2 regions of the Cytobacillus dafuensis genome follow, and region 2 is predicted to be linked to the other one. Evidence: predicted binding sites of a transcription regulator. Region 2 holds the regulator's gene; the other holds the start of a gene.

Region 1 (12,768 bases), 320 kb from region 2:
GCTGTTTGCTTTAAAATGACGAGATTTTCTTTTATAAATGGTGCTGAGTTATTTATTAGTAAGGTAGCTTTATTTAAATAGCCAGTGAAATTCTCCGCAAGCTGTACCCCTTCATCGGAAAGCACTGCAATGCGCTTTACTTCTTCTTGTGCGGTACTAATAACTTGCTTCGCCTTCTCTACATCATCTAGCACTTTATTGGTTGTATCCCGAATAGTGGGAAGTTGTTTCTCCAATTCAAAAATCAAATGCTTTACTCTTTCAATCGTTGGTAAATCTCTTTCAAGTTCAATCCCAATCTCATTAAAAACTTTAAAGATAGCACCATTTGCCGTTTTAACAAAGTTTTTACTAATTTGCTCAACCAAACCCGTAGCACCTTTTGAGGTAATTTTAGGAGCAACAGCATTTATTTTTTCATTTACATAATAAGAAAGCGTAGGTTTTTCTGGATCATCCGTCAATACTGTCGTAATTTTTTCAGAGAAATTCTCTGGAACCGTTATACTTGCGTAATATTTACCTCGTTCAACACCCTTAATGGCTTCCTTTTCATCAACAAACACCCAATTGAAGTTTTCATCTGTTTTCAAGGAGGAAACCAATTCGTCCCCTACATTAATTTTACTTCCTCTTATGTTTGCCCCTTTATCCTTATTTGAAACAGCAATCGAGATGTCACTTGTATGACCATATGGATCCCAAGAAGCTTCAATATTAAACCAAGCATATAAAGAAGGTAGGAGTGTTAATCCTGCAATTAAAATAAAAACAGCCCAATTTTGATAAATATTTTTCAAATCTGTTCTATAAATCCCGAAAATGGTTTTCATCATTTCGTCCCCAATTTTTTAAAGTTGTCATTAGTATTATTTAAAAACTTGGGTTCATACATCATCTTGAGTTTTTAACGGGCATTTTCAGAGGAAGCGAAACACCAATCTTTGTACAAATCGTGAAATAATGTAGAAACGTTAAATTTTCAAAATGAAACAGGTAAAAATAATGATAAAACCTTTGGTACAGATTGTTTGGATACCTTACGTCCGGAGATTTATGAATTCGAGTTTTAGGATACTTTTCATTTCGGAATGGGACAGTACAAAAGCAATCTTTATATTTTACTTAACCTTGGGACGTACTAAAAAACATTGATATACAAGACTTCTTATCCTTAACGTTGTAAAATCACAAAATCCTGACACTACCCTATACAAAAGCCAAGTTTCAGCAGAGTTTGAATTTCATTCTTAAAATAAAAACTCCCGAAAGTATGTACTTTCGGGAGTTTTTGTAATCCTTATGCACGAGATACGTATGTACCTTCATCCGTATTAATGATAAGCTTATCACCTTGGTTAATGAAAAATGGTACCTGAACGGTAAGGCCAGTTTCAAGCTTAGCAGGTTTTGAACCACCTGAAGCTGTATCCCCTTTAATCCCTGGTTCAGTTTCAATAACTTCCAATTCTACAGATTTAGGAAGCTCAACTCCAAGTGTTTCAGTATTATACATCATGATTTGGACTTCCATGTTTTCTTTTAAAAACTTCAGCTCATATTCAATAGTTGCTGTTGGTAATTCAATCTGTTCATAAGATTCATTATCCATGAAAACATGCTGATCGCCATTTGCATATAGATATTGCATTTTTCTATTATCAATTTGCGCTTTTGCAACTTTCTCACCAGCACGGAAAGTTTTTTCTTGTACCGCACCGTTACGAAGATTACGCAGTTTTGAACGTACGAAAGCAGCTCCCTTTCCTGGTTTAACATGTTGGAAATCCATTACACGCCAAATGCCATTATCTACTTCAATTGTTAATCCGGTACGAAAATCATTAACTGAAATCATTTTAAATCCTCCTAAATATTGTCTAGCCCATGTTTTCTTTGTCTAGCTCCAGCGCCTAGGCCCGACGTTCAGGACGTACTAGTATCGACAATGCAACAGGACAAGGAAAGCTCCTTTGAATAATTATCGCAGGAGCAATCTGAACTTTGATTGTTCCGAAGGCGCTTCCGCTTTTCTTAATTAAAGAATAATCAGTTCCTTCGTTGAATGTGTTAGCGCTTCATTATGATCCTTTGTTATGACAGTATCGTCTTCAATCCGAACCCCGCCGAGTCCAGGTATGTAAATGCCTGGCTCACACGTTACAACCATTCCTGGTTCAAGAATGGTATCAGATTTAAAAGAAAGGGATGGTCCTTCATGAACTTCTAAACCAATACCATGACCAGTTGAATGTCCAAAATATTCACCATATCCCTTTTCCGCGATATAATCACGTGTTAGAGCATCAGCTTCTACTCCGCTTATACCTGGCTTGATGCCTTCCATTCCACGCAATTGTGCTTGAAGAACGATATGATATATTTCTTTCAGCTTGCAATCAGGTTCGCCAACAGCAATGGTTCTAGTAATATCGGAAACATAACCTTGATAATAAGCTCCGAAATCAAGAGTAATGAAATCACCTTTTTCAATTACTTTGTCACTCGCAACACCATGTGGAAGTGCACCACGATAACCAGATGCAACGATAATGTCAAAAGATGATGAAGTTGCGCCTGCTTTTCTCATAAAGAACTCTAATTCATTGGAAACATCTAGCTCTGTTAAGCCTGGGCGAATGAAATCTAGAATATGCATAAATGCAGCATCTGCAATGTTCGCTGCATCCTTTAATATCTTAATCTCTGCTTCAGTCTTTATCAAGCGTAACTTTTCAAGTTCACCAGAAACAGGTACTAATTCTGCTTCCAGCGCCTTCTCATATGCTTTATACGAAGAAAAAGTTAAATGATCCTGTTCAAATCCAAGCTTTTTTATGCCTAATTTTTTTGCCTGGTCAGCCACTTCATCTGGAATTGAGCCTGTATGCTTCACAATTTCATATCCAACACATTGTTTTGTCGCTTGTTCAATATAACGGAAATCTGTAATAAATTGTGCTTTTTCCCCACTTATTAGTACGACACCTGAAGAACCAGTAAAATTTGCCATATATCGGCGGTTATACGCACTTGAAATAAGCATTCCATCAATTCCTAGTTTTTCAAAACTAGAGCGAAGTTTCTGTAATTTTTCCATCCTCTCTCTCCCCTTTACGATACTTTATATTAGGCTGTCTTTAGTATTACTTACCAGTGACATCCTTTTATTGAATAACAAGAATATTTTATCATAGTTGAAATTAATTTAACTACCACGAACAATTGTGCTTGCATATTACATCTTTAAAGTTTTATATCGCTGAATATAAAGAATTAGACTTTAGCTTCCTTCTTTTTTTTATAGTTCATTTCACGTTCTTCATATGAAATTGAATACCCTACAAATACACCATATAAAACATATATACAGATAGAAGTAATGATTGTATTTCTTCCTAGGTCATAGAAAGGGCTTATCCCTGGGAAAATTGGATTTAATACGATAAAGACTAACAAGAAGAGAATAAACCCATAGCAGATTCCAACCCACATACTTGGAAATCTTCGTAGTACTGCATAATAAAAAAGTGCGGCAACGATAGATACAACTCCGATCATAACGATCGAAATAACGGTCCCTAGCCAGCCTTTTTTCCAGCTTCCAAGTGCCCATGGCTCCAATAACACATTTGGACTGATTTCAGTTAAATTTATGATATACGCTAAATAACCTAGTCCGCTCCAGAAAATCCCTCCAATTAAACCTGTTAGGATCACCATATTCATAAAGGTCATCGGTCTATCTCTGTGATTTTCTTCATGCTGTTTTTCTTCTGACATAAAAACCACCTCCTTTAACTATTATGCCCCCAGTATTTTTTCCCTTGCATGCCAGAATTAAATTAGTAATTAAATTAAAAATACATGTCATTCCTAGAGGTTTTATTGAATTTTTAGTAGAATAAGGATAGGTATATACAGCTTTAAATGGATTGATGCTTTGAAGATCAAAGTGTACCATGCCTAAATAGTATTATGCTTTATAAATTCTACAGTATTAATGTCAGATTTAGCTGTTAATTCCGAGTTCGAATTAGGTTGGTGCAAACGCATGTCAAAGGATCAAAAACCAGTATATGGTGGCCAAGCGGTTGTAGAAGGTGTTATGTTTGGTGGGAAACATCATTATGTGACCGCTATTCGTCGAAAGGATGACTCGATAGAATACTTCGAGCTGCCTCGAAAATCTAACCCTTCTTTAAAATTTCTAAAAAAAATTCCTTTTATACGAGGAATTGTTGCCATTATTGAAGCAAGTGCAAACGGTTCTAAGCATTTAAACTTTTCAACAGAAAGATATGATTTGGATCCTAGTGAGGATCTTACACTGAATGAACAAGAAGGCTCTAAATTAACATTGTGGCTTGGTGTAGCTGCAATAGGGGTATTATCATTCCTTTTTGGTAAGTTTATTTTTACTCTCGTCCCTGTCTTTTTAGCTGAATTAACTAAGCCAATTTTCCCTGGTCATCTTGCACAAATATTAGTCGAAGGTTTTTTTAAGCTTCTCTTATTGCTTGCTTATATATACTTTGTATCACTGACACCGATTATTAAAAGAGTGTTCCAATATCACGGTGCAGAGCATAAGGTAATAAACGCATTTGAAAACGGGAAAGATCTTACTATTAAAAATGTGCAAGCCCAGTCTCGTCTACATTACAGATGTGGCAGCAGCTTCATTTTATTTACAGTTTTAGTCGGCGTTTTTGTTTACTTGCTTGTACCGACTGAACCATTATATGTCCGAGTCCTAAATCGAATAGCCCTTATTCCTGTCGTTCTTGGCATCTCATTTGAAGTTTTGCAATTAACAAATAAAGTTAGAAATGTGCCTTTATTAAAATATTTAGGTCTTCCTGGTCTCTGGCTACAGCTGCTAACAACTAAGGAACCTACTGATGATCAGGTTGAGGTTGCCATTCTTTCTTTTAAAGAATTATTAAAAAAAGAAGAGGAAACTGAAAACCTTCTGAAAACAGAAGAAATCGTTTAAAAATAACGGCAATAAGTTTAAAAGATTGGAAAAATGCTCATCATGCTCATAGGGAGGTGGCTTTCTTGAAAAATCGGATTTCCTTATTCGTAATCTCTGGTATTATTCTTCTTGCTGTTTTAGGAGTTTCAACCAGTTTGATTTCAAATCCCGCCGGTTTTTTGCGGAGAATAGCTGTCATTTTATTGGTAGGTGCTATTGTGTACTTTATTTTTCAACGCTTTTATAAAGCTAGCCCTAAAAAACAAGAGCAACGAGCATTCAATCGTGCAGCGAGAAAATCGAAAAAACGAATATTGCATAATAATCCTGCAAAAAACAGTAATCGCAAAACAACGACTGGTTCTTTAACAACTATTAAGAGAACGCGAAAAAAGTCGTCTTCGCATTTAACTGTAATCGAAGGGAAAAAAGGAAAAAAGAAAGATCGGGCTTCTCTTTAAACGCTCGATCGAATTAAGTATTAGCAATCGGCGAATAGCCGATTGTTTTTTATTTTTAATAGCTCCATTGACTGAAAAATTGCTTGGCACTATTCCTGCCTAAATCAACAAGTGCTTTCTTTTTTTCAGGGGTTAATTGAAATTCTGTTGTTAGCACCCCCTCTGTTGGAATGAAAATAATATTACGTGCATGTTTTCGAGAAATATAACGAGAATCATGTGCATCCTTCATTGTCTCGAACAAAGCTTCAAACATTTGAATTGCATTATTAATTTTGTTTTTTGGCCTTTCTAAAGTATTGTGACTTAGCTGTACCCCCAAAACAGGACGAACCTTCTTAATGTTTTCTTTATCAAAAAGCCACATCGGAAAATTACTCAATACCCCGCCATCAACAATAAGATTCGTGTTTTTTTTCACATTAAGCTTTACAGGTTCAAAGAAATAAGGAAGGCTGCAGCTCATGCGAATTGCTTTAGCAATCGAAAATGAGCCTGGCTCGATCCCATATTTAATAAGATCATCTGGCAATACGATGAGCTGGCCATTCGTTAGATCTGAGGCAATTATGCGTAATGCTTGTGGAGGTAAATCTGAAAACTTCCATATTCCTTTATCTCCAAGCTTGTCAGCAATCCAATTCTCAAGCTCCTCCCCTTTATATAAGCCTAAACGCCAATAAAGCAGTAGCCATTTCGTGACTGCAAAAGGGACAAAAGTCTTGCGTGTATCTAAAAATTTCTTTAAATCCAGTTCATCAATTAATTGATAAATTTCATTACTTGTATACTTAGCTGCTATTAATGCAGCTATAATTGATCCAGCACTAGTACCCGCTACCCTAGTGAAGCAAAAACCTCGTTTTTCAATCTCCTCATAAGCACCAATAAGGGCAAACCCTTTTATACCTCCTCCAGAAAAAACACCATCAATATTCACAGCAGACACCCCTGTTGCTTTTTTTATACATCTTTAATCAAGAGAATCTGAAAATAGTACAGTGGACAATGAAATTTTTTATAACTGTAATGAAGGTAGACCTGTCCAAAAAAGAAATTCATTCCTAAATTTTATATTCAAATAATTGATAGCATTGTCAGAAGCGTTAGAAAAACTAAGGCATTCGCCAAGTTCTTTTTGGCGAATGCCTTAGTTTTCCTTATGCGATCTTGTTTAAAGATATTGAATTGAAAACACATTTTACTTTAGTACGTTAATAAACTTAAACTTTCTTATTAGCCAAAAAAGGGACGTCTCTTTGCCGATAAATCGACTTATGAGACGTCCCCATTATTAAAATATTTAATTTTATAGTCCGCACTTTAATTGGGCATTACAATTTGTGCAAGTGTTGCAGCCACCAATTTCTTCAACTTTTCCTTTACGACAAACTGGACAAGTATTGCCAACCTCTGAACCAATCACGTTAGTCGATTGCAGCTCATTAATTGTATCGACTAGAACAACATGAGGTTTTGTTTTTTCTTTTTTGTCTACTCTTGTTTCTTCAAAATTGTTTTCTTCCGCTTTTAAGGTTAGAACTTGAGAATCACGTGATCCGTCAACGTAAACGGTTCCGCCTTTAGCACCACCGCGATATAAACGCTCATATACTTTTTCTACTTGTTCAACACTATATCCTTTTGGTGCATTAACAGTTTTACTTATGGAACTATCAATCCAGCGTTGGATGATACATTGAACATCCGCATGTGCCTCTGGTGCTAATTCCATCGCAGATACAAACCAATTTGGAAGATTTTCTGAATCTGCTTCTGGATGCTTATCTAAATATTCCTGTACGATATCTGCTTTCACTTCAATGAATTTTCCAAGACGTCCGCTTCGGAAGTAAGAGAATGAAAAATATGGTTCCAATCCGGTTGATACCCCAACCATTGTCCCTGTTGATCCTGTAGGGGCAACAGTTAGCAAGTGAGAATTACGGATTCCATTTTCTAAAATAGATTTACGAATATCTTCAGGCATTTTACTCATGAATCCTGTTTCAGTAAATGCTTTACGTAATCTGTTTGTTCCTTCTTCTGTTTCCCCTGTTAAGAATGGGAAGCTTCCTTTTTCTTTTGCAAGCTCTACCGAAGCTCGATAAGCTGTTATTGCGATTGTTTCAAATACCTTATCGACTAGTTTATTGCCTTCTTCTGAACCATACTCTGATTCGCAATAGATAAGAAGGTCATGAAGCCCCATCACGCCAAGGCCGACACGGCGCTCACCTAGGGCTTGCTTTTTATTTTCTTCAAGGAAGTAAGGAGTAGCGTCAATGACGTTATCTTGCATTCTAACTCCAACTTCGACTGTTTTCTTTAATTTTTCAAAATCAACTGTCTTGTTTTCCTTATCTGCCATTTCAGCTAGATTCACAGCCGCTAAATTACATACACTGAAAGGTGCGAGAGGTTGCTCTCCGCATGGGTTTGTCGCAACTACTTTCTGTACATATGCTTTCGCATTCGTCATGTCGTTTGCATTATCGATAAAGAAAATTCCTGGCTCAGCTGAGTAAGTTGCACATATGTTAATCAAGTTCCAAAGCTCTTTTGCTTTGATTTTACGATACACTCGAACTTTATGACCGAGCTTTTCCCATTCACGAACATCCCCAACTTTATGCCATTCTTCGTTATAGATCTGCATTTCTTCTTTTTCATAGCTTTCGACATCTGGGAAGCGAAGTTCGTATTCTGCGTCATTTTCAACAGCGGCCATGAATTCTTTTGTTAAGCAAACAGAGATATTTGCACCAGTTAGGAATTCAGAATTGTGAACAGAATAAGTACCGCCATTAACAAGCTTTTCTTCTGCATCGCTAATAATTTTCTCATTGAAGCCACCGTATCCAGGAATGCTCTTATAGTTAATAATCCCTTGATACATAGCTAATTCTTGTTCAGTGAAAGGAGTAAATTTTAGTTTTTCTTTTGCGTATTTCTTAATGGTTTCATCATTTGTTGTTTCAAGAAGGAATCGTAAAATTCTTGGATTTTGCATTTTTGAAATGATGAATTCAATAATGTCTGGATGCCAATCCGTTAACATGATCATCTGAGCGCCCCTGCGGGAGCCACCTTGCTCAACTAGATGTGTTAATTTCGCAATATCATCCAGCCATGATACCGATCCGGATGACTTGCCGTTTACGCCTTTAGCGAGCGTGTTGCGCGGTCTCAAGGTTGAGCCGTTTGTTCCGACTCCACCGCCACGGCTCATGATTTCCATGACCTGTTTGCGATGTTCAGAAATTCCTTCACGAGAATCCTGAACAAATGGCATAACATAGCAGTTAAAGTATGTTACATCTGTATCTGCTCCGGCACCGTAAAGAACGCGTCCAGCAGGGATAAAATTAAGGCTTGCTAACTCCTGATAAAACTTTTCAAACCATTCTTGCCTTTTCTCTTCTGTTTTTTCAACTGAAGCCAGGCCAGTTGCATTACGTTTTGCGATTTGCTCATAAAAAAGCTCTAGCGGTTTTTCAATGACATCTAGAGATCTCTTAATGATTCCAGTTTGTGATTCTTCTGGGTCATCAAGTACCCCTCTGTAATCTTCTTCCACTAGAACGGTTGCTAACTTTTTTTCCCAATCGATATCTAAAATGTATCCAAGTCCACGTGCAGGAAATTTAGGATCTTCTTTGATGGTTAATACGATAAAGTCCCCATTAGTCAAAGTAATCTTTTCAGTATCCTTAAATGTATATCTGTCCAGCATGACCAAACGGGAAACCCCTTTGTGGGTCATTTTCATATCAGAGGTAATAGGATGTACCTGAGGAAATAATCGGATATCTTCGTTTAATTGTTCAATGTTTAAACTCATTTTTTGTCCTAATGCTACAGACATTATTACAACTCCTTCAAAAGAAAATATTCAATTTTAATACTAGTTTTTGTTTATTCTAGTTGATAGTTAATAATCTTAAGTTATCATAGTGGATATTTAAAATCAACAACAAAATCTACATGTAGTAGCGAAAATATTTTCGGAACCACTATATGTTGTGTTTGATTCACGTTTCACTTTTTTTGTCAAGCTCAAAAAAAACTAGAATCGAGAGAAAAAAAGAGAATATCAAAGATTCGCGACAGATTTTGACAAATTTTAATATATTTTGAGGCTTGCACATTTATTTGGAAACATAATCTTTAAAGTGCAGGTTTTCCCAAAAAGAAAAACACAGGCTACTCACCTGTGCCGATATCTCATTCCTAATTTTTATCCCTTGGAATAAAATCAAAAATTTTTCCTGATTCGAAGCTATCCACCAATTGATTTAACCATTCATAATATTGAAGTGCTGCATTCATTTTATCAATGTCTGTTTTTGCTGCTGATCTAACTTCCTCATCAAGATCCTCAAATATTATTATTTTTTCAAGCTCCGTTATCGCTTTCGACATTGCGGAAATATTCATGGAGATCCCTGCACGCCATTTAATAGTAAAAAAATCTGTAAATGTTTGATACCAGTCTTCCTCTGCCTTATATAAATCCTTTCTTGTCCCTTTTTTCCACACCTTTTCGACCATTTTAAGCTCCAATAAGTGACGGATAGAAGTGCTCATACTTGTTTTACTCATCCCGAGCTCTTCCTTCATCTCATCTAGTGTCATTGGATGATTTTGAAAATATAACATCCCATATAATCGCCCAATGGAATCTGTTACTCCATATAAATTCATATTTTTAGCAATCGTCTCGATGACCCGTTCTCTTACATGATCAAGTTGTTCTTTCCCATCCATTTAATCATTCACATCCATAAATGAAAAATTAACTTTTTCTGCTTTCGCCCTAAGGCTTGAGAAAAAATGAAATATCCATTTAATAGACTAACATGTTTTTTTTGAAAGTAAAGAAGCAATTGAATGAGTATATGGGAGGATATGAAAGGAAGTTTAAGTAATCCGCTTTTACGGTATGTTCAGTTTATTCTGTACGCACTTTACGACTAAATATGCCTGATTACCAGCTTTGCCCACATTTTCTATTAATAATACAATTAAAGGGTCGCATTAGCCGGTGTGGTTTGAACGGGAGGGACTATTTTGAATGATAAACATGTAAAATTAAGCGTTAAAAACGTAACAAAAATATTTGGGAAACAATCCAAGAAGGCATTACAGCTATTAAGGGAAGGCAGTTCTAAAGAAGAAATCCTGAAAAAGACCGGCTCGACTGTCGGTATAAACCAAGCTTCCTTTGATGTTTATTCAGGTGAAATTTTTGTCATCATGGGACTTTCAGGAAGCGGAAAATCAACTTTAGTCCGGACATTAAATCGACTTATCGATCCAACTTTGGGTGAAGTTTGGATTGATGGAAAAGAGATAACAAAAATGAAAAAGGATGAACTAAAGAATGTTCGTCGGAAAAATATAAGCATGGTTTTTCAGAAATTTGCTTTACTTCCACACAGAACGGTCCTTGAAAACACGGAATATGGTTTGGAAGTGCAAGGAATTGAAAAAGAAGTAAGAAAGCAAAAAGCAATGAAGGCATTAAAGCTTGTTGGTCTAGAAGGCTATGAAGACCAGTTTCCTAAACAACTAAGCGGAGGAATGCAGCAGCGTGTCGGACTTGCAAGGGCTCTGGCAAATGATACAGATATTCTATTAATGGACGAAGCCTTCAGTGCGTTAGATCCTCTAATTCGTAAAGACATGCAGGACGAATTGCTTGAATTGCAGTCATCGATGGAAAAAACGATTATCTTTATTACCCATGATTTAGACGAAGCTCTTCGAATTGGGGATCGAATTGCCTTAATGAAGGATGGGGAAATTGTACAAATCGGCTCACCTGAGGAAATTCTAATGAATCCTTCTAATCAATATGTTGAGAGATTCGTTGAGGATGTCGATTTGTCTAAAGTGCTGACAGCAGGTCATGTAATGAAACGAGCTGAAACCGTACAAATTGATAAAGGGCCTCGGGTTGCTCTACAAATGATGAAGGATCTTGGTATATCAAGCATCTATGCAGTAGATAAGAAAAAGACGCTTATTGGCACCATTCATGCTGCAACTGCTAAAACAGCAGTTGAAAAGGGGCAAAATTTACAAGAAATTGTAGATCGGGATGTACAAAAGGTTGCAAGTGATACATTGTTAACGGATTTATTTGATAAGGTTTCAACTGCGACAATTCCAGTTGCAGTTGTTGATGATAATCGTCTTCAAGGCATTCTTGTCAGAGGTGCTGTAATTGGAGCGCTGGCAGGAAACAATGAGGTCATTAATGTTTTAGAAAAAGCGAATAATCAAGTTGCTGTAAGTCAGTCCGAAAAGGGGGTTGTGAATAAATGGAAAGCTTAATTCCAAAACTACCGATTGCGGATTGGGTTGATCAATTTGTTGAATGGCTGACCATCACTTTTGAAGCAGCCTTTAACGGTGTTTCAGAAGGACTTGAAACTGTTGTTGAAAGTCTTGTTACAGGATTAGGATTCATCCCATCCTATCTATTTATGATCCTATTAAGTTTGTTAGCATGGAGGCTAGCATCAAAAGGAATTGCACTTTTTACCATCATTGGGTTGTTCTTAATTGATAATTTAGGCTATTGGGAACCGATGCTTGAAACATTGGCTTTAGTATTAACTGCTGTTGTTCTTTCAGTCATTATTGGTGTCCCAATCGGAATCTGGGCATCACAGAGCAAGAGAGTGAAACAAATTGTTACACCAATATTGGATTTAATGCAGACAATGCCAGCATTTGTGTACCTTATTCCTGCAATCTTCTTCTTTAACATTGGGGTTGTTCCAGGTGTAGTAGCATCTGTTATTTTTTCCATGCCTCCGACAATCAGATTAACAATATTAGGAATCCAGCAAGTACCGGCAGATATTATTGAAGCTACTGAGGCATTTGGTTCCACAACAAGCCAGCGATTATTAAAGGTACAGCTTCCCCTAGCCATGCAAACAATCATGGCTGGAATTAATCAAAGCATTATGCTGGCATTATCTATGGTTGTCATAGCATCTATGGTTGGAGCTCCAGGACTTGGAGCGGATGTCTATCGTGCAGTTACACAGATTCAAATCGGAAAAGGTTTTGAGGCTGGTCTAGCTATTGTGGTTATTGCCATCATCCTTGACCGTATTACCCAAAATATAGGAATCAAAAGACAAGGGGGAAACTAAGTTGAAGAAAATATGGTTGTCCGCTTTTATGGTGTCTGTTCTCACAATAGGACTAGCGGCATGTGGATCAGACAACGCTAGTAAAAATGAAAATAAAACAGATAAAGGAGATACAAAAGCTTCGGTCGGGGAAAGTGTTGATTACAAAATC
Region 2 (12,768 bases):
TCTATAAACCGTAAAAAGAATACCATTGTCCTCATCATAACTTATGCATATTACGAAAAACTGCTTTTCATATTATGTACGTATTATAGATTGTTATTTCAGGAAAATCAAGGGGGCTTTATATTTTTTCATCTGCAATAAATGAAAGCTCTCTTTTATTTTTATAAAATTCATCTATTGATCCAAGAATCAGTCTTTCTTCGAAAATATTATGGATTGTTCTAATTAGCGGCTGTTCAATATCCTCTGAATATAAATAAATAACTGCTGGTGCAATCGAAAGCAGCGGAGCAATCGTAACAGAATCAACGTATACCGGATGATTAAACAGAAGTTTCCGATCGATCATTCGTTTGAGATCTGCTCGCTTAATCTCAAAAAAATTCTCATCAAAAAAGTGAATTCCATCATCAATTAGTAAATGAATAGACCAGAGCTTCTCCTTTTGTCTAGCCAAAAAATCTCGTAATGTTTGAATGAATATTTGGTATTCCTGTTCCATTTTATATTCATCAATTGATATTTCTACATATTTAGCCATCTGGATCATTAAAGGGCGCATTCTGAATTTCACAAAGGAATCAAAAGAAAAGGAAATATTTTCATCAAAAAGATCGTTTATCGCTGTTTTTAAATCTCGTTCCATATCAATTTCACTTAAAAATGCCGTTAACTCTTCCCTGTTTCCTTCTAACAAAGAGTGAATAATTTCAAGTATTTGCTGCTGTTCTTCTTCATCTTTATAATAATAATGCTCTGACAGAATTCTGCGAAACCAAACGTCTTGTTTGCTTTTTTTTATAAACTTATAAAAAACATCTTTTATTATGTTCAAATGATTTTTCATTTTCGGATTAATATCTATTCGTACTATATGTTGATCTTCAATTTGAAGAATATTTTTATTAGCTAGTGTAGAAGAGGCAAGATAAAAATGTAAATATTCAAACATATTCATTGCATCTTCTTTCTTCTGGAAAGTGATTTCGATCAACCAAATCCCCCCTGTTAACAAGATTCCTGTTATAAATGTATATGGGGGAGTTGGACAAAATAGACTTAAGCATCTGAAAGTACTTGTATCGATTTAGAGGATATTAGAAAAAAATAAAGCAAAGGTTCAACTAAGACCTTTGCTTTACTTCATGTTTGTATTAACTATTTTTATACCCTTCTATTTTGACCTTCAACTAAAACGGGTTCAGCTAAATACTTCATTCTTTCCATTATCCGTTTCGCCTTCATTTTTTCTTCCTCACCGCGCTGGCTATATGTTAAATGATGCTCAAGCTCCTGAAAATCAAAATTAGACGTAAAGAATGTAGGGAGACTTTCTTGCATACGGAATTGAAGAATAGGACCTAGCACCTCATCCCTTGTCCAGCTTGACATGGTCTCGGCGCCGATATCATCAAACATTAAGACTGGAGCTTTTTTGATTCTTTCAATCTTTTCATTCAGTGTTGAATCTGCTATCGAGCTTTTCAGTTCTCTAAATAATTCAGGAACATAAACGATCATTGAAGATACTTTCTTTTTTGCGAGTTCATTAGCTATTGCCCCTAATAAATACGATTTGCCTACACCAAATTTCCCGTGAAAAAACAACCCCTTTTGCCTAGAACCTGGTGTATAGTTCATACTAAACGATGCTGCTTTTTTAACTGCATCAATTCGTTCGGCATCCTTGTAAATTGAAGCAAAAGAAGCCTCAATTATATCTCTAGGAACATACAAGCTTTGAATTAGTTTTTCATTTTTACGTTTTTCATCTTCTACGACTTTCCGAGGGCATGTATCATAATGAATATCAATACTTCCTCTTTGAATGACAAGTTTAGGATGATATCCCTTCATAAAATTTACACAGCCGTCGAGACTAGGACATTTATTACACTCTTTGCTCAGATTGCAATACTCATACAGTTTGACCAAACTTCTCTCAATCATGCTGTCTGTTAATTGGTCCTCATGGCTCTTTAAGAAGGCCTTCACATCTGGATGGTTTAATGTTTGTCTTCGCTGCTGTTCATACCTCTTCTGGAAGTCCTCGTTGCCAGCCAATCTTTTTAATGTATCATTTATTCTTTCCATTACTTACCCTCCTTTCACGTTTGTAATCTTTTTAATATTTCATTTAATTCTTTCTCTTTCAATTCAAGTTCTTGTTCATTATATTTATTTTTACGCTCTGGGGCAGGGTTATCGATTTCTTCAAACCAATCAGGAAGCATTTCTGTTCGGATCACCTTCTTGTTTCCTGCCGTTTTCGTTCTTTTCTTCTTCCCTTCAGCCCATTCCATGTACTGTTTATGCTCATTTTTTGCTAAATCGATTGCCTCTTTCGCTGTTTTAATTTTCTTCCTTGCCCAATGGCTAGCTATTTTTTCCACATATCCCTTTGTTAATTTCATATCTGATTTAAGCATAACATATTGGATAAGAACATTAACGACTCCTGGTAAAAGCTTTTGGTGAAACATAACATCTTCAATAATTTGAAGATCTGCTTTAGATGGCTCAGCCCCTCCTGAAATATCCTTAAGAACCTGTCTAGGGGAAGTAATCTCTAGAGCATGCAACAATTCTTCCTCTCTCGATAACGGCTCCTTCTTTTGAATTCGATGTGTAACTGGCTGTATGCGGTCGACAAGAGATGGGAGCTGGTCATTATGTTGAAATTGATACCAATCACGAGCTGATTTTCTCAATTCTTCAATATTAATTTCGTCATCCTCCATAATGGCACTAATGACGATATTTTTCATTTGAATAGCATCTAATCCATATAAAAATGCAAGATTGCTAATTGCATTCCTCACTTTATTAGTCAAAGCTTTCTTCGGAATGAGAGATTCATTCAATCCTGCTTCAAGAAGTTCAAAATTAAATGTGTCTTGACTTATTTGAATGGGATCGTTTTCCTCCCTACCAATAAAACTGTTTCCGTTTGCAGCCTTCATCGCTTGTTCTGTTTCTACATCATAAGAAATTGAATCTATATGAGTGGTCATATAGACATCTTGAAATGATTTAGTCACCTCAGAATAGTCGTCTTTAGATTGCAAACTGTCTTCAGAAAAAAAGCGCTTCAGCCTCGCATACTGATTTTTGCCTATTTTTCTATACAAATATATATTTAACATGCCATCTAAAAAAAATTGCTCCGGTGTTAATGGAGGAATAAGTTCATAAATAAATGACCTTGAATTATTATCCTTTTTTTCATATACCTTAAGTAGGCCAATCCCCTCAAGCTTTATGCGCGCTTTGTAAATTTCACTTAAGCCTAAGTCCATAAAGTTCATTAGGCTATGATGGGTGTTGGAATTAGACCATAATCTATTTTCTTCCAGCTCAGACCATAGAGTCATATACAAGCTAAAGCAAGTAGAACCGATTAAAGGCTGGTACAAAAAGGTCAGCACTTTCCGGTCATATTCATGCAGAAGTCCTCTAGCGGCTACTGCATATCTGTCAATCGGAAGCATTTCCTGCCAATGCTGAGCCATTGTCATCAACCTTTCATGTAAAAAATACTTATGCCACCAAAAAAGAGCTAAAGAAATTCTTCAGCTCATTAGATAAACTTGGCATTCGCCAAGTTCTTTTTGGCGAATGCCTTAGTTTTTCTTATGCGATCTTCTTAGCGGATATTTAATTGAAAACACACTATATTTTAGTACGTAAATAAACTTAAACTTTCCTATTAGCTAAGAAAAGCGTAAGCGCCTTGCTCATTATTCCTTTTCTTTCTTCATTAATTCCTTTAATTCTTCTATAAAAACATTTATATCTTTAAACTGTCTATACACAGATGCAAATCGCACATAGGCAACATCGTCGATTTTCACAAGTCTATCCATAACCATTTCACCAACAGATTCACTTTGAATTTCAGAAACACCATTGCTGCGCAGTTCTTTCTCAACACTATAAGTGATTTCTTCTAGCTCTTTTAGTGCAACAGGACGTTTTTCACATGCTTTAATAAGACCACGCAAAATCTTTTCACGGCTGAATTCCTCTCTTGTTCCCTCTTTCTTTACAACAATAAGTGGAATTTCCTCGACTTTTTCAAAAGTCGTGAAACGATATCCACACGCCTCACATTCCCTTCTTCGGCGAATAGACCTATACTCATCAACCGGACGGGAATCTAGAACACGTGTGTTATTATTTTGACATGATGGACATTTCATTCAATCAGCTCCGGATTCTATTCGATCAAAAATTGAGATACCTTTATTGTACTATTTAATTGAAAAAAGCCCAATACTTAAAGGAAAACAATTCACAGCTTTTTTGAAGAATTGACTAGTGGTGTTAAATTAGAGGATAAAATGAAACTTCAATCAGTGGGGGTTTTCCTTCATCCCCCACTGATTGTTAGTTGAACCAATCACGCTCAAAACGCCACGTCCTGTGGCTTTCGCCTGACTAGGACATCCTGTCCGTCGTCCGGCTTTTACGGGCTGTTGATCCCCCACTTAGAAATTTATTCTTAACTCAACTTCTTGAAGTGGGGGTCTTACAGCCCGTTAATCTGCGATAAAGTCAGACGATTTGTTTTTTTAAGATTAAGTATTACTTTTCTCGAATTTGAGATATGTCTAGCACCTTGTGCTATTTTTAATTGATAACAAAATAAAAAGAGGTGTATCGATACACCTCTGAATTTTTACTCTTTGTCAAATTATAAAGCATTTGCTTGTTTAACTTGAACTGGACCCATACCTCGTGGAATTTCAATATTCTCACACGTTTCTGCACCTAACGCTTCTGCAATAAAATTTGCAGCAATGCTAGGGTCAAGATCACCACACGTATATACATCAATGCTGGCATAACCATGCTCAGGAAAGCTGTGAATAGTTAAATGTGACTCCGAGATAATGACAACTCCACTTACACCTTGAGGTGCAAATTTATGGAAAGCAACCTCTCGAACTTCAGCTCCAGACTTTAAAGCAGCATCCACAAAAGTACGCTCAATAAAATTCATATCATTTAACTTTTCAAAATCGCATCCCCATAGTTCTGAGATTACGTGACGACCCATCGTTTCCATATTCAAATTTCCCCCTTTAAGAATAATAATGAAATTCTTAATTTCCAGATAACTACCACGGGGGAAAGTTAGTCCAAAGAGGTCCTAACCCTTTAAGTAGCTACTATAAACAAAATTAAAGAAGTTCACGAGGACTAGTATACTTTGTTTAATTTCTTTTTGCAATATGATTTCTTAAAAATTGTGAAAGGACTCGAGTGAGTCCTGCTGTATAAGGCTAAAAATAAATCAAAAAACTATATAGAAATGCAGAATAACACAATAAGGCCTGCCATTAATTAACTGGCAGGCCATCATAAGCTTGTCTAGGTATTTCTAATTAACCTACATTTACCGCAGTAGATTTATGAAGCTCCTGTGCTACATATTTTGTTAGGTCAACAACACGGCAAGAGTAGCCCCACTCATTATCATACCAAGCTAAAACCTTTACTTTATTTGATCCTATTACCATTGTTGATAATCCATCGATAATAGCTGAATGCTCATTTGTATTGAAGTCAATTGAAACTAAAGGCTCATCAGTAATATCTAAAACGCCATGTAATGCACCTTTAGAAGCTTGTTCAAATGCCTCGTTAATCTGTTCAATCGTTACATCAGATTTTAAATCTACAACTAAATCAACAAGGGACACATTTGGCGTAGGTACACGTAAAGCCATCCCATGTAGCTTTCCTTTTAAATGAGGAAGTACTAATGTTAATGCTTTCGCAGCCCCTGTTGAAGTTGGAATAATGGATTGAGCACATGCACGAGCACGACGCAAATCCTTATGTGGGTTATCAATATTATTTTGGTCATTTGTATAAGCATGAACTGTCGTCATTAATCCATTCTCAATCCCAAACTGCTCATCTAAAACTTTAGCTACAGGTGCTAAGCAGTTAGTCGTACAAGATGCATTTGAAATGATATCATGTTCCTGGATATTTAATGCGTTTTCATTCACTCCCATAACAATCGTTACATCTTCATTCTTTCCAGGTGCAGTAAGGATAACCTTTTTCGCACCAGCTTCTAAATGAAGAGCTGCTTTATCACGAGAGTTGAATTTACCAGTTGCTTCAATCACAATATCAATATTTAATTCTTTCCAAGGAAGCTCCTGAGGATTACGGTTGCTCAATAATTGAACACGCTTTCCATTTACAACAATCGCTCCATCTTCAGGAACAACCTCTGCTTCAAATCGTCCATGATTTGTATCATATTTTATTAAGTGTGCCAAAGTTTCAGCAGGGTAGCTTGCATTAATGGCAACCACATCAAGTTTATCATCAAGAATGGCCTTTCTAAATACCATTCGTCCAATTCTTCCAAAACCGTTAATTGCAATTTTCGCCTTCATTTTACGGCTCCTTCCGCATAAGTGTTATACTTTTATTGTTATCCGATGCAATTAGTATAACATATTAATGGACATTTGTAATGATTAAAATATGGATTTTTAATGTTTTATAATTCAGACATATTATTAACCTTATTAATGTATATTATTTAAAATCACATTGAAAAAGAGCCCTTTATAGGCCCTTTTTCAATGCATTCCATTTATTTAATATCTCCATTAATTGCTGTTCGGTTTCTTTGATTGTTCCGTTATTATCAATAACTGCATCTGCTAACTGGATCTTATCCTTTAACAGCATTTGTGAGTTAATTCTCGCGAGTGCTTCCTCCTTCGAAAGCTGATTACGCTTCATTAAACGCTCCATTTGAGTGTATTCGTCCACAAAAACTAATATCGTTTTATCAACCATATAGGTTAGCTTACTTTCAAACAAGAGCGGAATATCTAAAATAACCAATTTTTCACCACTTGCAACAGCCTGATCCCTCTTGCCTAACATTCTTTTTCTCACTGCAGGATGGACAATATTATTTAGCTTTAGACGCTGACTTTCATTATGGAATATGATTGATCCCAGTTTACCTCGATCAATAGATCTGTCTTCAAGCAGAATTTGATCGCCAAAGTGTGCAATGATTTCTTCATATGCTTCTTCACCTTTTTCAACAGCTAAACGAGCCTCTAAATCTGCATCAATAACAGTAATACCTTTTTCAATTAGTAAGGAGGAAACGGTACTTTTCCCGCTTGCAATTCCACCTGTTAAGCCAACAATAATGGACATAGACAAGTCCTTTCTGGAAGTTAAATTTTCCAAATACCAATTACTATTAATAGAAGTCCAGGAACAAATGAGAACCTTTGAATCCAACCGCTATTAGAGAAAACTGATCCTACTTTTAAACCAAAGTAAACAAACATTGAACTCATAATCGCAACAGATAGTGCTAAAAAGTATGGAGAATAGCCAAGCAGTGCTGCTCCAACTCCAGCACCGAATGCATCAAGCGATAGTGCAAGCCCCAGCATTAAAGCTTCAATTCCTGTTATCGTTCCCGATTTATCAAAATCTGCTGACATTGGTTTTTTTAAGATATTAATGACTAATCCTAATGATTTTATTTCAAAATTAACGATCGTTTTTTCATGCGGAAGAACATCCCTTGTTTTTTCAGGTCGAAAAAATTGAAAAAGTACCCATGCTCCAAGACATATTAGAATAATTCCCCCTATACTTTCTTCAAATGCAGGTGATAAAAATTGAATGGTAATATGGCCGATCGTCATTGCAATCATTAATGTGATTGCTGAGCAACACGCAATTATTCCAATTGATTTAAATGGGATACGCATTTTTCTTAAGCCATATGTTAATCCAACACTAAAGCTGTCAATACTTACAGCAAATGCTAGTATTAGAAGTGACATTATTTGCATCATTTAGATAGAACTCCTCCCTGTCAATCAATAAGATAGTATATGGGAGAAGCCTATCCAATGTTATACGAAATGCGGATGCGCCTTGAAGAGGAACGTCAACTAAAAACTGCCACGTCCTGTGGCAAACGTCGACGTCAGCACATCCTGTGCAAGTCCGACAAGCATAAGACGAGCCGGCATAAAGGTTGTTCTTTAACCTTTGTGACGGATTGGCTTATGACCTAGAGGTCGACAAAAACGAGATGTCCTGTCGCATTGTCGACACTAATACGTCTTGTACGTCGGTGCTAGGCGCTGAAGCTAGACAACGAAATGCGGATGCGCCTTGATCAGCGTCTATACTTTGAGAAATTTACTTTTTTTGGCATGAAGGACAGAAGACTGTGCCTCGGCCACCAACAACAATTCTTTCAAGCTCACTGTCACACACTTTGCAATTTTCCCCATTTCTTCCGTAGACAAAAAGCTCTAGTTGAAACATCCCGATTTGGCCTTGAGAGTTCACATACGAACGAATCGTACTTCCTCCTTTTTGAACAGCCTCTGCTAATGTAGAAATAATCTCTTTATACAACCTTGTCAATTCTAAATCAGACAAGCTATCTGCCCGTCTTTCAGGATGTATTCTTGCTCGGAAAAGTGCTTCATCAACATAAATATTTCCTAAACCAACTACAATCTTCTGATCAAGGAGGGCTGTCTTTAAATGTCTCTTCGACTTCGAAAGCTTTACAGCTAAGATTTCTTTCGTAAATGCATCGGAAAGAGGTTCCGGGCCTAATTGCGACAATGGAAGGCAGTCATATTCTTGCCCTTTTAAATAAAGATGCATTGTCCCAAATTTTCTAACATCCTTATAGCGAAGCTCTGTACCATCTGTAAAGTGAAAAATAACATGGGTATGCTTATCAGTCTCATCTGTATTCTTAAAAAGTCCGTATTTCCCCTCCATTCTTAGATGGGAAACAAGGGCAAAATCATCTGAATAAAGAATAAGATATTTACCTCTACGCCCTGTATTAATAAAAGTCTGACCGACTAAGGCATCTTTAAATTGAGCAACCTCTTCTGGATGCTTAATAATTTTGGGCCAAAAAACTGAAACGCTCTCAATTTTTTTATTGAGGATTAATTCATGTAATGTTCGGCGGATCGTTTCCACCTCTGGCATTTCTGGCATCGAACCCCCCCGTTCATTGATATTAAAAAAATATGTGCTTCTACTTTTCTATTTTGCATCAAACCACGTTGGTCCGTATGAGAAATCAACTTTAAGCGGGACTTTTAATTCAACCGCATTTTCCATTACCTCGGGTACTATTTTCTTCAGCACTTCAATTTCTTCTTTCGGCGCTTCAAATATTAATTCATCATGAACTTGAAGAAGTAGCTTTGTTTTCAAGTTTTCATTTTTTAGACGAGCAGCCATATCAATCATTGCTTTTTTAATAATATCTGCCGCACTTCCTTGAATAGGTGTATTCATTGCAGTACGTTCTGCAAAGCTGCGAAGATTGAAATTTCTGCTAGTAATCTCAGGGAGATACCTTCTACGGTTAAGCAAAGTAGATACAAAGCCTTTTTGTTTCGCATCTATTACGATCTCTTCCATATATTGTTTCACGCCTGGATAACTTTCTAAATAACGGTCAATGAAATTTCCTGCTTCTTTGCGCGAAATACCAAGGCTTTGAGACAGACCGTAATCACTAATTCCATACACAATTCCAAAATTTACAGCCTTGGCATGGCGACGCATATTAGAAGTAACTTCCTCTTCACTTACATGGAACACTTCCATAGCTGTTTTTGTATGAATATCCATGTCCTTTTTAAATGCATCAATTAACTTTTCATCTTCTGCAATGTGGGCTAGCACCCTTAATTCAATCTGAGAATAATCTGCTGCAAAAATAACCCAATCCTTATTAGATGGAATAAAAGCTTGTCTAATCTTTCTTCCTTCTTCAAGCCTAATTGGGATGTTTTGAAGGTTCGGATCTGTTGAGCTTAGTCTGCCTGTTTGGGTAAGGGCCTGATTAAATCTCGTATGAACTTTTTCATTTTCTTTATTTGCGATTTTAAGTAATCCTTCTATATAGGTAGATTGAAGCTTTCCTAACTGTCTGTAATGAAGTATTTCCTTGATAATTTCATGATCCTGTTCAAGCTTTTCAAGAACATCTGCAGACGTGGAATAGCCAGTTTTTGTCTTCTTAAATACAGGAAGCCCTAACTTTTCAAATAAAATAACACCTAGTTGTTTTGGTGAATTGATATTAAATTTTTCCCCTGCTAATTCATGAATCCTTGCTTCAATATCTACAAGCTTTCCTTGTATTTCCTCTCCCATTTTCTTTAAACGGTCGAGATCCATCTTAATCCCTGAAGACTCCATGTCAGCCAAAATTAGTGATAAAGGCAATTCCAAATCATAGAATAACTCTGCTTGCTGATTTTCCTGAAGTTCATTGTCCAACTTATCCTTTAAAGACATAAGGGCATCTGCTTTTCTAGAAAGATGCTCTGCAAGCAACTCTTCTTCTGGCACCTTTCTTTTTGCTCCCTTTCCATAAAATGCTTCATTTGATTGAACAGATGTATAGCCATGTTTTTTTACAGCAGATGCGACATCTTCAATCGTTTCAGATGGATCGATCAGGTAAGAAGCGATAAGCAAATCAAAGCTTATTCCAGCTAAATGAATTCCATGGTGTCGTAGTGAGACCTCTGATCTCTTAGCATCATAAACAAATTTTTTCTTGCTCTCATCCTCTGCCCATTGTTTAAAAATAGGCGAAGAAAGTGCTGTCTCTGTTGAAATATAGAAATTGCCTTTATCATTCGTAATGGAAAAACCAAGGATATCAGCATAGTGGTAATTATCTTCCAATATCTCTACATAAAAAGCATTTTCATCAGAAAAAATTTCCTCTGTTAATTCTTTTACAATGGTAAAATCAATTTCTTCTAGATTTACTTCGTCTGTACCAGCTGTTTCGTCACCAAGCTTGTCTAATAAGGAATTAAATCCAAGCTCTTTATATATGCTAACGACTTTTTCTTTGTCGAATCCTTCGTATTCGATTTCACTAATTTGTATATCAACGGGAGCTTCTCTCGTAATCGTTGCCAGTTCTTTACTCATTAAAGCCTGGTCCTTAAATTCTTCTAGTTTTTCCTTTAGCTTTTTCCCGCTAACATGCTCGACAGAATCAAGAAGAGACTCAAGAGTTCCAAATTCCTTGAGTAATTTTAAGGCTGTCTTTTCACCTACACCGGGCACACCAGGAATATTATCAGAGCTATCCCCCATTAATCCCTTCATATCAATAATTCGTTCTGGAGTGATTCCATATTTTTCTTGAATATAAGAAGGTGTATATTCCTCAATATCCGTAATTCCTTTGCGGGTGATCGCAACCGTTGTCAAACTTGAGCTTAATTGGGTTAAGTCTTTGTCTCCTGATATAACCTTTACCTCATAACCATCTTTTTCAGCTTGAAGTGACAGAGTTCCTATAATATCATCCGCTTCATAATTCTCAAGCTCATACCGTGAAATCCTATAAGCGTCTAAAAGTTCTCGAATAAACGGAAATTGTTCTGATAATTCAGGAGGTGTTTTTTGTCTTCCACCCTTATATTCACTAAAAGTCTTATGGCGAAATGTAGTTTTTCCCGCATCAAACGCTACAAGGATATGAGTAGGTTTTTCATCCTCAAGTATTTTTGATAGCATCATTGTAAATCCATAGACAGCATTTGTATGTATTCCTTTATCATTATTCAGCAATGGCAGAGCAAAAAATGCGCGATAAGCAATGCTGTTACCATCAATTAAGACTAATTTTTTCAAATAAATCCCTCCATCAAAAAACCGTTATTTCCTTTCTTCATTCTACCATGAGCAAACAAAGAAAGAAAAATAACGGTTTTAAATTATTCAGTATAACCCATTAGCAAGCGGGCATATGGAGAATCAGACGGCAATACAATGACCGTTTCGCCGTTAATTGTCTTTTTATATGATTCAAGAGTTCTGTATAAAGAATAGAAGTTCGGATCCTTTGAAAAAGCTTCATTATAAATTTTTGCTGCTCCTGCTTCACCTTCAGCACGAATCGTTTCAGCATCTGCTTGAGCTTTTGCTAATATTTCCCTAACCTGCTTATCCGTGTTAGCGATTATTTTATTTTTCTCTGCATCCCCTTTTGATAAATATTCTTGAGCTGTCGATTGGCGCTCAGAAATCATTCTAGTGTACACAGATTGCTCATTCTCAGCTGGCAAATCTGTTCGTTTAATACGAACATCCGTCACAACTATCCCATAATTATCTTTTTCTAATAGTTCATTTACCTTTTCAGTGATTTGGTCATTTAATGAACCGCGTGATGATTTACCATCGTTAATAATATCAGCATAATTTAAACGACCAAGTTCTGCACGAGTGACAGAATAAATGAACTCTTCCATTCTTGATTCTGCACCCTCTAACGTCCTAGCATTAGCGATCATTTTCTTTGGATCTTCAATTCGCCAGACAGCATAATTATCAATAATCATCCGCTTTTTATCTTTAGTATTAATCTCTGCTTCTGATACATCATACGTTAATTGATGTTTTGGAAGTGTTGATACGCTTTGCACAAACGGAATTTTATAATTAAGACCAGGTTCATCTATAATTTTAACAACTTCACCAAACTGGCGAACTACTTTAAATTCTCCCTCTTTCACAACAAAAAGATTACTAAAAATCAGCCCGAGCAACACGAGTAGGATTACAAAAAATATTCCCACTTTTATATATTTTCTCCACTCAAAATTATTTTGGCCATGTTCATTTATATTCACTACATTTTGATCAGACATTATTTCTTTTCACTTCCTTCCTCTT

What was found. Region 2 encodes NrdR, which represses ribonucleotide reductase genes. Its sites were predicted from a motif close to AACACNATATATNGTGTT; they were not measured.
Region 1: FSZ17_RS15845 (vitamin B12-dependent ribonucleotide reductase) is a predicted target of NrdR. The motif match lies at 9,455-9,472, and genes of this name have one in related genera.

Annotation. Positions count from the first base shown of each region.
Region 1 is NZ_CP042593.1:3,312,850-3,325,617, forward strand. It holds gene FSZ17_RS15810 (YhgE/Pip domain-containing protein) at 1-836, opposite strand, end outside; partial or broken gene FSZ17_RS24135 (IS4 family transposase) at 975-1,120, shown strand; gene efp (elongation factor P) at 1,301-1,858, opposite strand; gene FSZ17_RS15820 (M24 family metallopeptidase) at 2,039-3,100, opposite strand; gene FSZ17_RS15825 (YqhR family membrane protein) at 3,277-3,783, opposite strand; gene FSZ17_RS15830 (DUF1385 domain-containing protein) at 4,055-4,999, shown strand; gene FSZ17_RS15835 (SA1362 family protein) at 5,056-5,442, shown strand; gene FSZ17_RS15840 (patatin-like phospholipase family protein) at 5,498-6,382, opposite strand; gene FSZ17_RS15845 (vitamin B12-dependent ribonucleotide reductase) at 6,752-9,310, opposite strand; gene FSZ17_RS15850 (GbsR/MarR family transcriptional regulator) at 9,676-10,212, opposite strand; gene FSZ17_RS15855 (quaternary amine ABC transporter ATP-binding protein) at 10,516-11,784, shown strand; gene FSZ17_RS15860 (ABC transporter permease) at 11,772-12,617, shown strand; gene FSZ17_RS15865 (glycine betaine ABC transporter substrate-binding protein) at 12,646-12,768, shown strand, end outside.
Region 2 is NZ_CP042593.1:3,633,240-3,646,007, forward strand. It holds gene FSZ17_RS17360 (putative sporulation protein YtxC) at 119-994, opposite strand; gene dnaI (primosomal protein DnaI) at 1,165-2,094, opposite strand; gene FSZ17_RS17370 (replication initiation and membrane attachment family protein) at 2,109-3,512, opposite strand; gene nrdR (transcriptional regulator NrdR) at 3,741-4,202, opposite strand; gene speD (adenosylmethionine decarboxylase) at 4,697-5,071, opposite strand; gene FSZ17_RS17385 (glyceraldehyde-3-phosphate dehydrogenase) at 5,391-6,422, opposite strand; gene coaE (dephospho-CoA kinase) at 6,598-7,209, opposite strand; gene ytaF (sporulation membrane protein YtaF) at 7,230-7,865, opposite strand; gene mutM (DNA-formamidopyrimidine glycosylase) at 8,218-9,045, opposite strand; gene polA (DNA polymerase I) at 9,094-11,730, opposite strand; gene hflC (protease modulator HflC) at 11,808-12,743, opposite strand; gene hflK (FtsH protease activity modulator HflK) at 12,743-12,768, opposite strand, start outside.